One region of the Bacillus sp. NPDC093026 genome, then DNA from elsewhere that is predicted to be linked to it. Evidence: a T-box and tRNA genes for the amino acid it is inferred to sense, from the RefSeq annotation. Region 1 holds a T-box; the other holds one or more tRNA genes.
What was found. A T-box is a leader RNA that pairs with one kind of tRNA and senses whether it is charged. The one in region 1 lies ahead of thrS (threonine--tRNA ligase), so its partner is inferred to be a tRNA-Thr.
Positions count from the first base shown of each region.

Region 2: it has a tRNA-Thr gene. The T-box ahead of thrS (threonine--tRNA ligase) is inferred to sense a tRNA for this amino acid. The anticodon was not compared.

Region 1 is NZ_JBIVPN010000004.1:50,464-54,889, forward strand. Features, by position in the region: gene thrS (threonine--tRNA ligase) at 1-1,701, opposite strand, end outside; T-box leader at 1,746-1,994, opposite strand; gene ytxC (putative sporulation protein YtxC) at 2,038-2,907, opposite strand; gene ACIQCE_RS11075 (TVP38/TMEM64 family protein) at 2,968-3,600, opposite strand; gene dnaI (primosomal protein DnaI) at 3,634-4,426, opposite strand, start outside.
Region 2 is NZ_JBIVPN010000007.1:136,656-141,081, forward strand. Features, by position in the region: gene rsiW (anti-sigma-W factor RsiW) at 14-640, opposite strand; gene sigW (RNA polymerase sigma factor SigW) at 655-1,218, opposite strand; gene rocF (arginase) at 1,414-2,328, opposite strand; tRNA gene ACIQCE_RS14200 (tRNA-Gln) at 2,454-2,525, opposite strand; tRNA gene ACIQCE_RS14205 (tRNA-Tyr) at 2,530-2,614, opposite strand; tRNA gene ACIQCE_RS14210 (tRNA-Thr) at 2,642-2,714, opposite strand; tRNA gene ACIQCE_RS14215 (tRNA-Val) at 2,721-2,796, opposite strand; tRNA gene ACIQCE_RS14220 (tRNA-Glu) at 2,803-2,877, opposite strand; gene murQ (N-acetylmuramic acid 6-phosphate etherase) at 3,113-4,024, shown strand; gene ACIQCE_RS14230 (MurR/RpiR family transcriptional regulator) at 4,038-4,426, shown strand, end outside.

The sequences.
Region 1 (4,426 bases):
CGCATAGTCTAGATGAACAGATGGTGAAACGGGGATGACTTGGAATTGTACAGGTGCCAGCCATGTTGGAAGGGCTCCTTTGTATTCTTCAATTAAGAAGGCAACGAAGCGCTCCATTGTGGAGACGACCCCTCTATGAATAACGACTGGACGATGGTGCTTTCCATCTTCTCCGATATATGTGAGATCGAAGCGCTCTGGAAGTAAGAAATCAAGCTGTACAGTGGACAACGTCTCTTCTTTGCCAAGTGCTGTTTTGACCTGTACATCTAGCTTCGGTCCATAAAATGCCGCTTCGCCTTCTGCTTCATAGTAGTCATGACCAAGCTCGTCCATTGCATCCTTTAGCATAGACTGTGCTTTATTCCACATTGCATCATCGTCGAAATACTTCTCAGTATCTTCTGGATCACGGTAAGATAAGCGGAATGTGTAGTCATTTAAGCCGAAATCTTGATACACTTCTTCAATTAAGCGAACTGTACGGATGAACTCGTCTTTGATTTGATCTGGACGGACAAAGATATGTGCATCGTTTAATGTCATACCGCGAACACGCTGAAGTCCAGATAGTGCACCTGACATTTCATAACGGTGCATTGTACCAAGCTCTGCAATACGAATTGGCAATTCACGATAGCTATGCGGTTCATTTTTGTAAATCATCATATGGTGCGGGCAGTTCATTGGACGAAGGACGAGATCTTCATTGTCCATTTCCATAACTGGGAACATATCTTCTTGATAATGCGCCCAGTGTCCAGATGTTTTATACAATTCAACACTCGCAAGGACTGGTGTATACACATGCTCATATCCAAGACGTACTTCTTTATCCACAATGTAACGCTCAATCACGCGGCGAATCGTTGCCCCTTTTGGTAGCCAAAGCGGAAGACCTTGACCTACCTTTTGGGAATTGGCAAATAGTTTCAGCTCTTTTCCAAGTTTACGGTGGTCTCGTTCTTTTGCTTCTTCAAGCAAGCGTAAATAGTCATTTAAATCTTCTTTGTTAAAGAAAGCTGTACCGTAAATGCGCTGAAGCATTTGATTGTTACTGTCACCTCTCCAGTAGGCACCTGCAAGACTTAGCAGTTTGAACTCTTTGATTTTCCCAGTAGATGGCACATGAATACCACGACATAAATCAAAGAACTCTCCTTGCTCATAGATTGTCACGACTTCCCCTTCTGGAATCGCTTCTAAAAGCTCAAGTTTCAATTCATCACCAATTGCTTCAAAGCGTGCTTTCGCTTCTTCTTTTGATACTTCAATCCGCTCGATTGGCAGATTGCTGTTGATGATTTTCTTCATTTCTTTTTCGATTTTTGGTAAATCTTCAGGTGTGATGGCTACATCTAGATCGACATCATAGTAAAAACCATTTTCGATAACAGGACCTACTCCTAATTGTACGTGATGTTCTTTTCCATAAATACGTTTAATTGCCTGCGCTAGTAAATGCGCTGTACTGTGGCGCATGATATCGAGTGCTTCTTCACTTTTATCCGTGATGATCTCAATTGTTCCACTCTCTAATAGCGGCGTACGTAAATCTATTTCTTTGCCGTTCAATTTACCGGCAAGTGCTTTTTTCTTTAGGCCCGGGCTAATTGATGCCGCGATGTCTTCCGTTGTCACTGTTTTGTCAAACTCCTTGACTGTTCCGTCTGGAAATGTAAGTTGAATTTGTTCTGACATCTTTGGTCACTCCTTTTTTTGGCAATATAAAAACCCCGCCCCTGGAAAGGGACGAGGTTGAATAAACGGAATCGTGGTTCCACCCTTTTTCCCGTATTTGCAACTTGCTTTGATATAAGCAAATACGGCTTGCGGTTCTATAACGGGAATTCCCGTCAGCCATTACTAAACAAGTTCACAGCTGATGTTCAAAGGTGGTAAAGCAAATGATCCTCTACTAGGAAGCTTTCAGCCGCGGCTTCCCTCTCTAAAAGCGGGTGTTCATTTGTTCATGTCCTTATCAATACGGTCACAGTATGAAGTTACACCGTATTATAAAACGTTTTTTTGTGAAAATCAAGAAAGCTTTTCATTTTTCTTTTCCCTTTTGTCATGTACGAAGCGAACATTTTGTTCCTTAAAAGCATGTTGCGGAAAAACCTCCACCCTTTCTTGAAAAATATTTTGAATGGTTTGCACCATGGAATGCCCTGTGTCATTTGTGAAAAGGGCAATTTTTTGTGGAGCAATGGATACAAGTGGGGCAATAAGCTGCGAATCAATATACATTGGATGCTCTCTTACGAACTGTCTATCTATGTATTGTTTTTGATCACGCTCTGAAGCGTAGCGAAATTCCCAAATCATCAGGCGGTCCTGATGCACCACATGCACTTTGTCCAGCTTGGGCTGTTTAGCCATCACATAATCACGGAGCGATTGGATAAAGTTTTGATATTCCTGTTCCATTTTGTACTCTTCAATGGCGACCTCTACATAATTCTTTAACTTCTGGTCGTACTCCGAGAGTCTAAATGTCATAAATGAACCAATTGAAAAAACACCCTGCTGTAAAGAGATGGTCTCTAGCTCCTTCTTTAAAAGAGCTTCTCTTGATGGGTCTTGATGAATACCAGGAATATCATCAATATCCCCTTTCATGATGCTATGGGCGATCGAAAGAATTTGGTGCTGCTCTTCCGGATCTTTAAATAAATATGTTTTTTCAAGGATGCTACGCATACGTTCATTTTCTTTGCATTCCAAAAAAAAGTGAAGCAGTAAAGGCCGCACGATGTGCTCAAGTGCTTCTTCTGATTCCTTGGCTTTAATGAAAAGCCGGTCATTACCTTGTTGAATTGAAATGTGATGCCGACTGTCCAAGTGTTCAGCAAGATGTAAAAAAGCGGCGGTATCATATTCATCTTCAAAGATTATTTCAAGCATGTTTGTCCCCCCTAACGACATCTGTTACATATATATGGGGAGATCATAAAAAATAGACGCCTAAAATAAATCAGGCATCTTTCTTTTTAAAATAAGCGGTACAGAGATAAAAATGAGATAAATTAAACAGACAATCACTAAGGCAAAATAGTTGCCACTGACAAAGCTTGAACCGAGTACATTCAACGCGATCGTACCTGGAATCAACCCCAAGAAGGTCGCTGCCACAAAAACACTGTATTTTGCACGAGAAGCTGCGGCCGCATAGCTGACAAAATCAAAATGAATAGGTGCAATTCGCAAGAATAAAATATAAATAAAACCATGCTGCTGAATACGGGACCTGACCGCTTTTAACTGCCGGTTGTTCGATTCACGCTTGTTTGAACGAAAGGTAGAAGCAAGCCAAAAGGACCCTGTTGCTCCTGCTGTTGCACCGACCAAGGCGTAAATCGTCCCGAGTAAGCTGCCGAATGACAGACCTGCTGCTAGTGAGAAGACCGTTACAGGGACAAGAACAAACGGACGAAAGAGTGATAAAAAGAGAAAAACAAAGGGCGCTAGCATTCCAAATTGAAGCACCCAATTCTTCATATCTTTCGGTGACAACTGAAGATGTTGTTTTTTCAGCCACCATAGCGCAGCAATCAGACAGGCAATCACTAGAACGAAAAGCCATTTTCTTTTGTTCATATGATCTTTTCCTCCTTCCGATGACACACGCTTTTATAAATGACGACGATTCTCTCCTTCAAGCAATACAGGCTCAGCCAAATAGATAATTCGCTCCATTAAACGTGCTGCTTTGACCTCTTCTTTCTCTCCACGCTGTGAGTACGTAAAATGATGCTTAAGTTCACTCGGTGAAAAATTGGATGAGAAGAAGGTCGGTAGTTGCTCAGCCATACGATATTGTAAGATGGTTCCTAGCAATTCATCACGCACCCAGCTTGTCATGGACTCTGCCCCAATATCATCCAACATTAAAATAGGAGTCGACTTGACCATATTCAGCTTTTTTTCTAGCGTATGATCTGCTAAAGAATTTTTTAACTCCCTTACAAATTCAGGCACATATACAAGAAGGGATGGGTATTCTTTCACGGCTAGCTGCTGAGCAATTGCTGCAAGAATAAAGGTTTTCCCTACCCCAAATTTACCGTGCAAATATAAGCCTTTTCCCTTGCCAGTCTCATCATAGCTTTCAAGGAATTGACCTACTTTCTGAATAACTTCTTGTCTTCCGACGACGTTCAAATCATCAAATGTTGCTTGCAGTACATTTTGTGGAATGTACATGCTTTTAATAAGCTCTTGCTGCTTTTTCTGTCTGTCCAATTGCAGCTTCACAGGACAGGGCGCATATTCAATATCAATGCTTTGAGCTTTAATTACAAGCTTCGGGTGATACCCATCTAAAAGAGTATTGGCGTTCTCCCCATCTAAGCAGTAAGAACAGCCTTTCGATTGCTGAACATATTCAAAGAGCCGATTCAAGCTACGATTGATCATATCATCA
Region 2 (4,426 bases), on a different contig from region 1:
CTATGTTGTTTGATTACTTTTGCTCCTCTGGTCCAATCACCCGCATCACTTCTTGTGCTGTGGATTTCATTTTATACCAGATCCAATCAAACACTTCATTAATTTCATTGATTTGACCAGTGACTTGTCCGGCAGAAGCTGTCAACTGTTCTCCATTGACGACCGTTACATTTCCATCAACCTTGCCCTCTACAATCAATTTGCCATTTTTGACAGTCACATCACCTTTGACGGTTTCCCCTTTAGGCACTGTTACTGTACTATTTTCAACAACGAGATTCGGCTGCTTAGACACACTGAAATTATGATCAGTATTCCAGCTTGTAAACAGACTGCCTCCCATCAATATCACAAAGAGAGCAGCGGCTACCATCAGTGGGTGAGATTTGATCCATCTTTGAATCGACACGCGCTTTTTCTCCTTTGGAAGACCACCCATCACCTTTGCAGTGAAATCTGACGGTGCTTCTATATGAGACGTACTCTGCACAAGCGCAACGGATTTCTCAATTTGTTGAAAATGAGTACGGCACTCCTCACACGATTGCAGATGGGTCTTTAACTCTTTTTCATCTTCGGGCATGATATCCCGGTCTAAATACTGATGCATAAGCTGGACGATTTTATCCTGACAGCTCATCAAAATCACCTCACTCAAAGGTCTCTCAACTGTTTCCGGAGAGCCTCTCTCCCCCTGTGTATTCTCGTTTTCACCGTACCAACTGGTATATTCAGAATTTCACTAATTTCTTTTAATGAGAGTTCATCAATATACTTTAGTACGATGACTAAACGATATTTATCAGGTAATCTTAAAATTTTTTGCTGAATGGTGCTCGATAATTCAAGAGACAACACCTCATCCTCTGGCAGAACGCCGTCGGCAGCAATTTGAGAATACATATTGAGTCCTTCTGTTCCTGCAACCTCTGCATCTAAATAATAATCCGGCTTTTTTTTGCGAATACGGTCGATGGTCAAGTTGGTTGCAATGCGATACAGCCATGTGGAAAACTTACGATCCACATCATAACTTTCAATATTCACATAGGCACGAATGAAAGCTTCCTGCGCAATATCCTCCGCTTCATGTGCGTTCCCAAGCATACGATAGCATAGCTGATAAATTTTGTCTTTATACAGGTCTACAATGTCTGTAAAAGCGTTCTGGTCGCCTTTTTTTACTTGCTTAATTCTTTTTTTAATTATTGTTTCCATAGTATATTCAACCTCTGCCTTCACCGGTCTTTATGTATACGAACCTTTTACCAAAAGGTTTCATTCTCCTCTAAAAAATAGTGTAACAAATTTTTGACAGCGTGTTATGCATATCAGCTGGTAAAAACCTTAACATATCCTTAAAATTCATTCTCTTTTGCTTACAATAAAAAAAGACCGGGAACAAATCCCGATCTACAATAACTTTTCACCCATTAAAGAGCCAATTAAAGCAACAGCCGCTTCTGCTGTTTTATTTCGCTCATCTAATACTGGATTAACCTCAACAAATTCAGCAGAAGTCAAAATGCCCGATTCCTCTAAAAGCTCCATAGCAAGATGACTCTCTCGATAACTCATTCCACCTGCAACTGGTGTCCCTACGCCAGGGCATTCTGCTGGATCTAATCCGTCTAAATCAAGAGACAAATGAACACCGTCGGTTCTCTCCTTTAAATACGAAATAGATTCCTCCATTACCTTCGTCATCCCCAACCGGTCAATCTCATGCATCGTATATACCTTAATGCCTTTTTCTCTAATTAACACACGCTCTCCTTCATCTAAGGAACGAGCACCAATTAAAATAACATTTTCAGGTTTTACTTTTGGAGAATAACCACCAATATTCGTTAAATCAGAATGCCCAAGACCAAGACTGACTGCAAGCGGCATTCCATGGATATTCCCAGAGGGAGACGTTTCCTCCGTATTTAAATCACCGTGCGCATCATACCAAATAACACCTAGATTTTCATAATGCTTAGAAACTCCTGCCAATGTTCCAATTGCAATGCTATGATCACCGCCTAAAATCAGCGGGAATGAACCTGACTGAACAATTCCATCTACCTTTTCAGCAAGCAGCTTATTCGCACTCGCATTCTCCGTTAAATTTTTTAATTTCTCACTCGTATACAGCCCTTTTTCATCGTCCCTTTGCTCGACTGGAATATCTCCTAGATCTTCCACATCAAATGAAAGCGATTCCAATTTTTCCTTTACTCCTGCACACCGAATCGCACTTGGCCCCATATCCACGCCTCTTCTCATTTGACCCAAGTCCATTGGAACACCCACAAGTGTAACCTTCTTTTGATTTTTTCCCATATGTACATCCCCTTTCCGTTCATGCTTTTATTCTACTGTCTCGATGCCTCCTGACTCAACTCGACAACATTTTGAATAGTTATACAACATAAAAAAAGACACCTTTTTTTGAAAAGGTGTCTTGACTGGGCTAGCTGGATTCGAACCAACGCATGACGGAGTCAAAGTCCGTTGCCTTACCGCTTGGCTATAGCCCAAAAATGGTGGAGGGGGACGGATTCGAACCGCCGAACCCGGAGGGAGCGGATTTACAGTCCGCCGCGTTTAGCCACTTCGCTACCCCTCCACATATAAAATTGATAAAGAAAAACAGTGCCGGCAAGAGGACTTGAACCCCCAACCTACTGATTACAAGTCAGTTGCTCTACCAATTGAGCTACACCGGCATATTATGGTGGAGGATGACGGGCTCGAACCGCCGACCCTCTGCTTGTAAGGCAGATGCTCTCCCAGCTGAGCTAATCCTCCACATCATGGTGACCCGTACGGGATTCGAACCCGTGTTACCGCCGTGAAAGGGCGGTGTCTTAACCGCTTGACCAACGGGCCAATTTTGTCAAGTTTACTGTTTCCTTGAAGCTGACAAAAGTTATTATATACAGGTTGTTCCCTTTTTGTAAAGGGGAATTTTATTATTTTTATTTTCTAACAATTCACCTTATCGTAAGTCATCTTCATTTTTGAAATGAAATTTCAATATATAAATATAATATTGAAATTTCATGCCAGAATGAATATACTGAAAATGAAGAAATAACAGGCGCAATGCCAGGAGGTATATCACATGCAGCCATCTCAACTGCGTTCTTTAACAACTGAATCAAGAAATCCTCACACGATGAGAATCTCACAAGCTAATCCACTTGAAATACTTCAGATGATTAATGAAGAAGATATGAAGGTCGCTCAAGCGGTCAATCGCGTACTTCCACATGTGAAAACAGCAAGTGATTTTGCCGATGAATCCATCACAAATGGAGGAAGATTGATCTACATGGGCGCAGGGACAAGTGGGAGAATCGGTGTCATGGATGCCGTTGAATGCCCGCCCACTTACAGCGTCTCACCTGATGTGATTGTAGGCATTATGGCAGGCGGAGACTCAGCCTTTTCTCAAGCTGCCGAAGATGTAGAAGACAGTGAAGAAGCCGGCAAACAAGATTTGAGACGGATCCAACTTTCTTCAAAAGATACTGTCGTCGGCATAGCGGCAAGCGGTAGAACACCTTACATTATTGGCGCTTTAACCTATGCAAAATCTATTGGGGCAAAAACAGTCGCCCTCAGCTGTAATGAACAAGCAAAAATTAGTGAGCTGGCAGACTGCGCCATTGAAGTCATCGTTGGGCCTGAAGCCATCACCGGCTCAACACGAATGAAAGCTGCAACCGCTCATAAAATGATTTTAAATATGATTTCTACATCAGTCATGATCAGACAAGGCAAAGTATACGAAAACCTAATGGTCGATGTAAAAGTGAGCAATCATAAATTAAAAGAACGAGCCATCGCCATTATTCAACATGTGACAAATGCTTCCTATGAACAAGCTCTAAAAACCCTTGAGGCTGCCGAATTAGAAGTCAAAACAGCCATCGTCATGCTCCAGGCAAAAACAGATAAGAAAACAGCAAAGAATTTACTTCATCAAACGAACGGCCACATCGACAAAGCCATACTACGTCATCAATCTTAAAGGAGGCGGTTATATGTCAGCAGGTGGACTCACCCTACTACACACAATGAAATCAAAGCTCCCCCAATCTGAAAAAACCATTGCAGACTACATTCTTGCCTATCCTGACAAAGTCATTAAGAGCACAGTACATGAAATCAGTCAGGCTGCCGGTGCAAGCAGTTCAGCTGTCGTTCGCCTTTGTAAATCTCTTGGGCTTGATGGATATCATGATTTAAAAATGAGGATCGCTGGAGATTTAATGAATGCAGACAAACAAGGCTACCGAGATATTGAACAAGATGAACCACTGAACTCCATCATTCAAAAGACAGCGGGAAACTCTATTCAATCCATTCGAGACACAGCCTCTATTTTAAATGTAGAAGCTTTAGAAAAAGCCGTTCAACTGCTTCTCTCTGC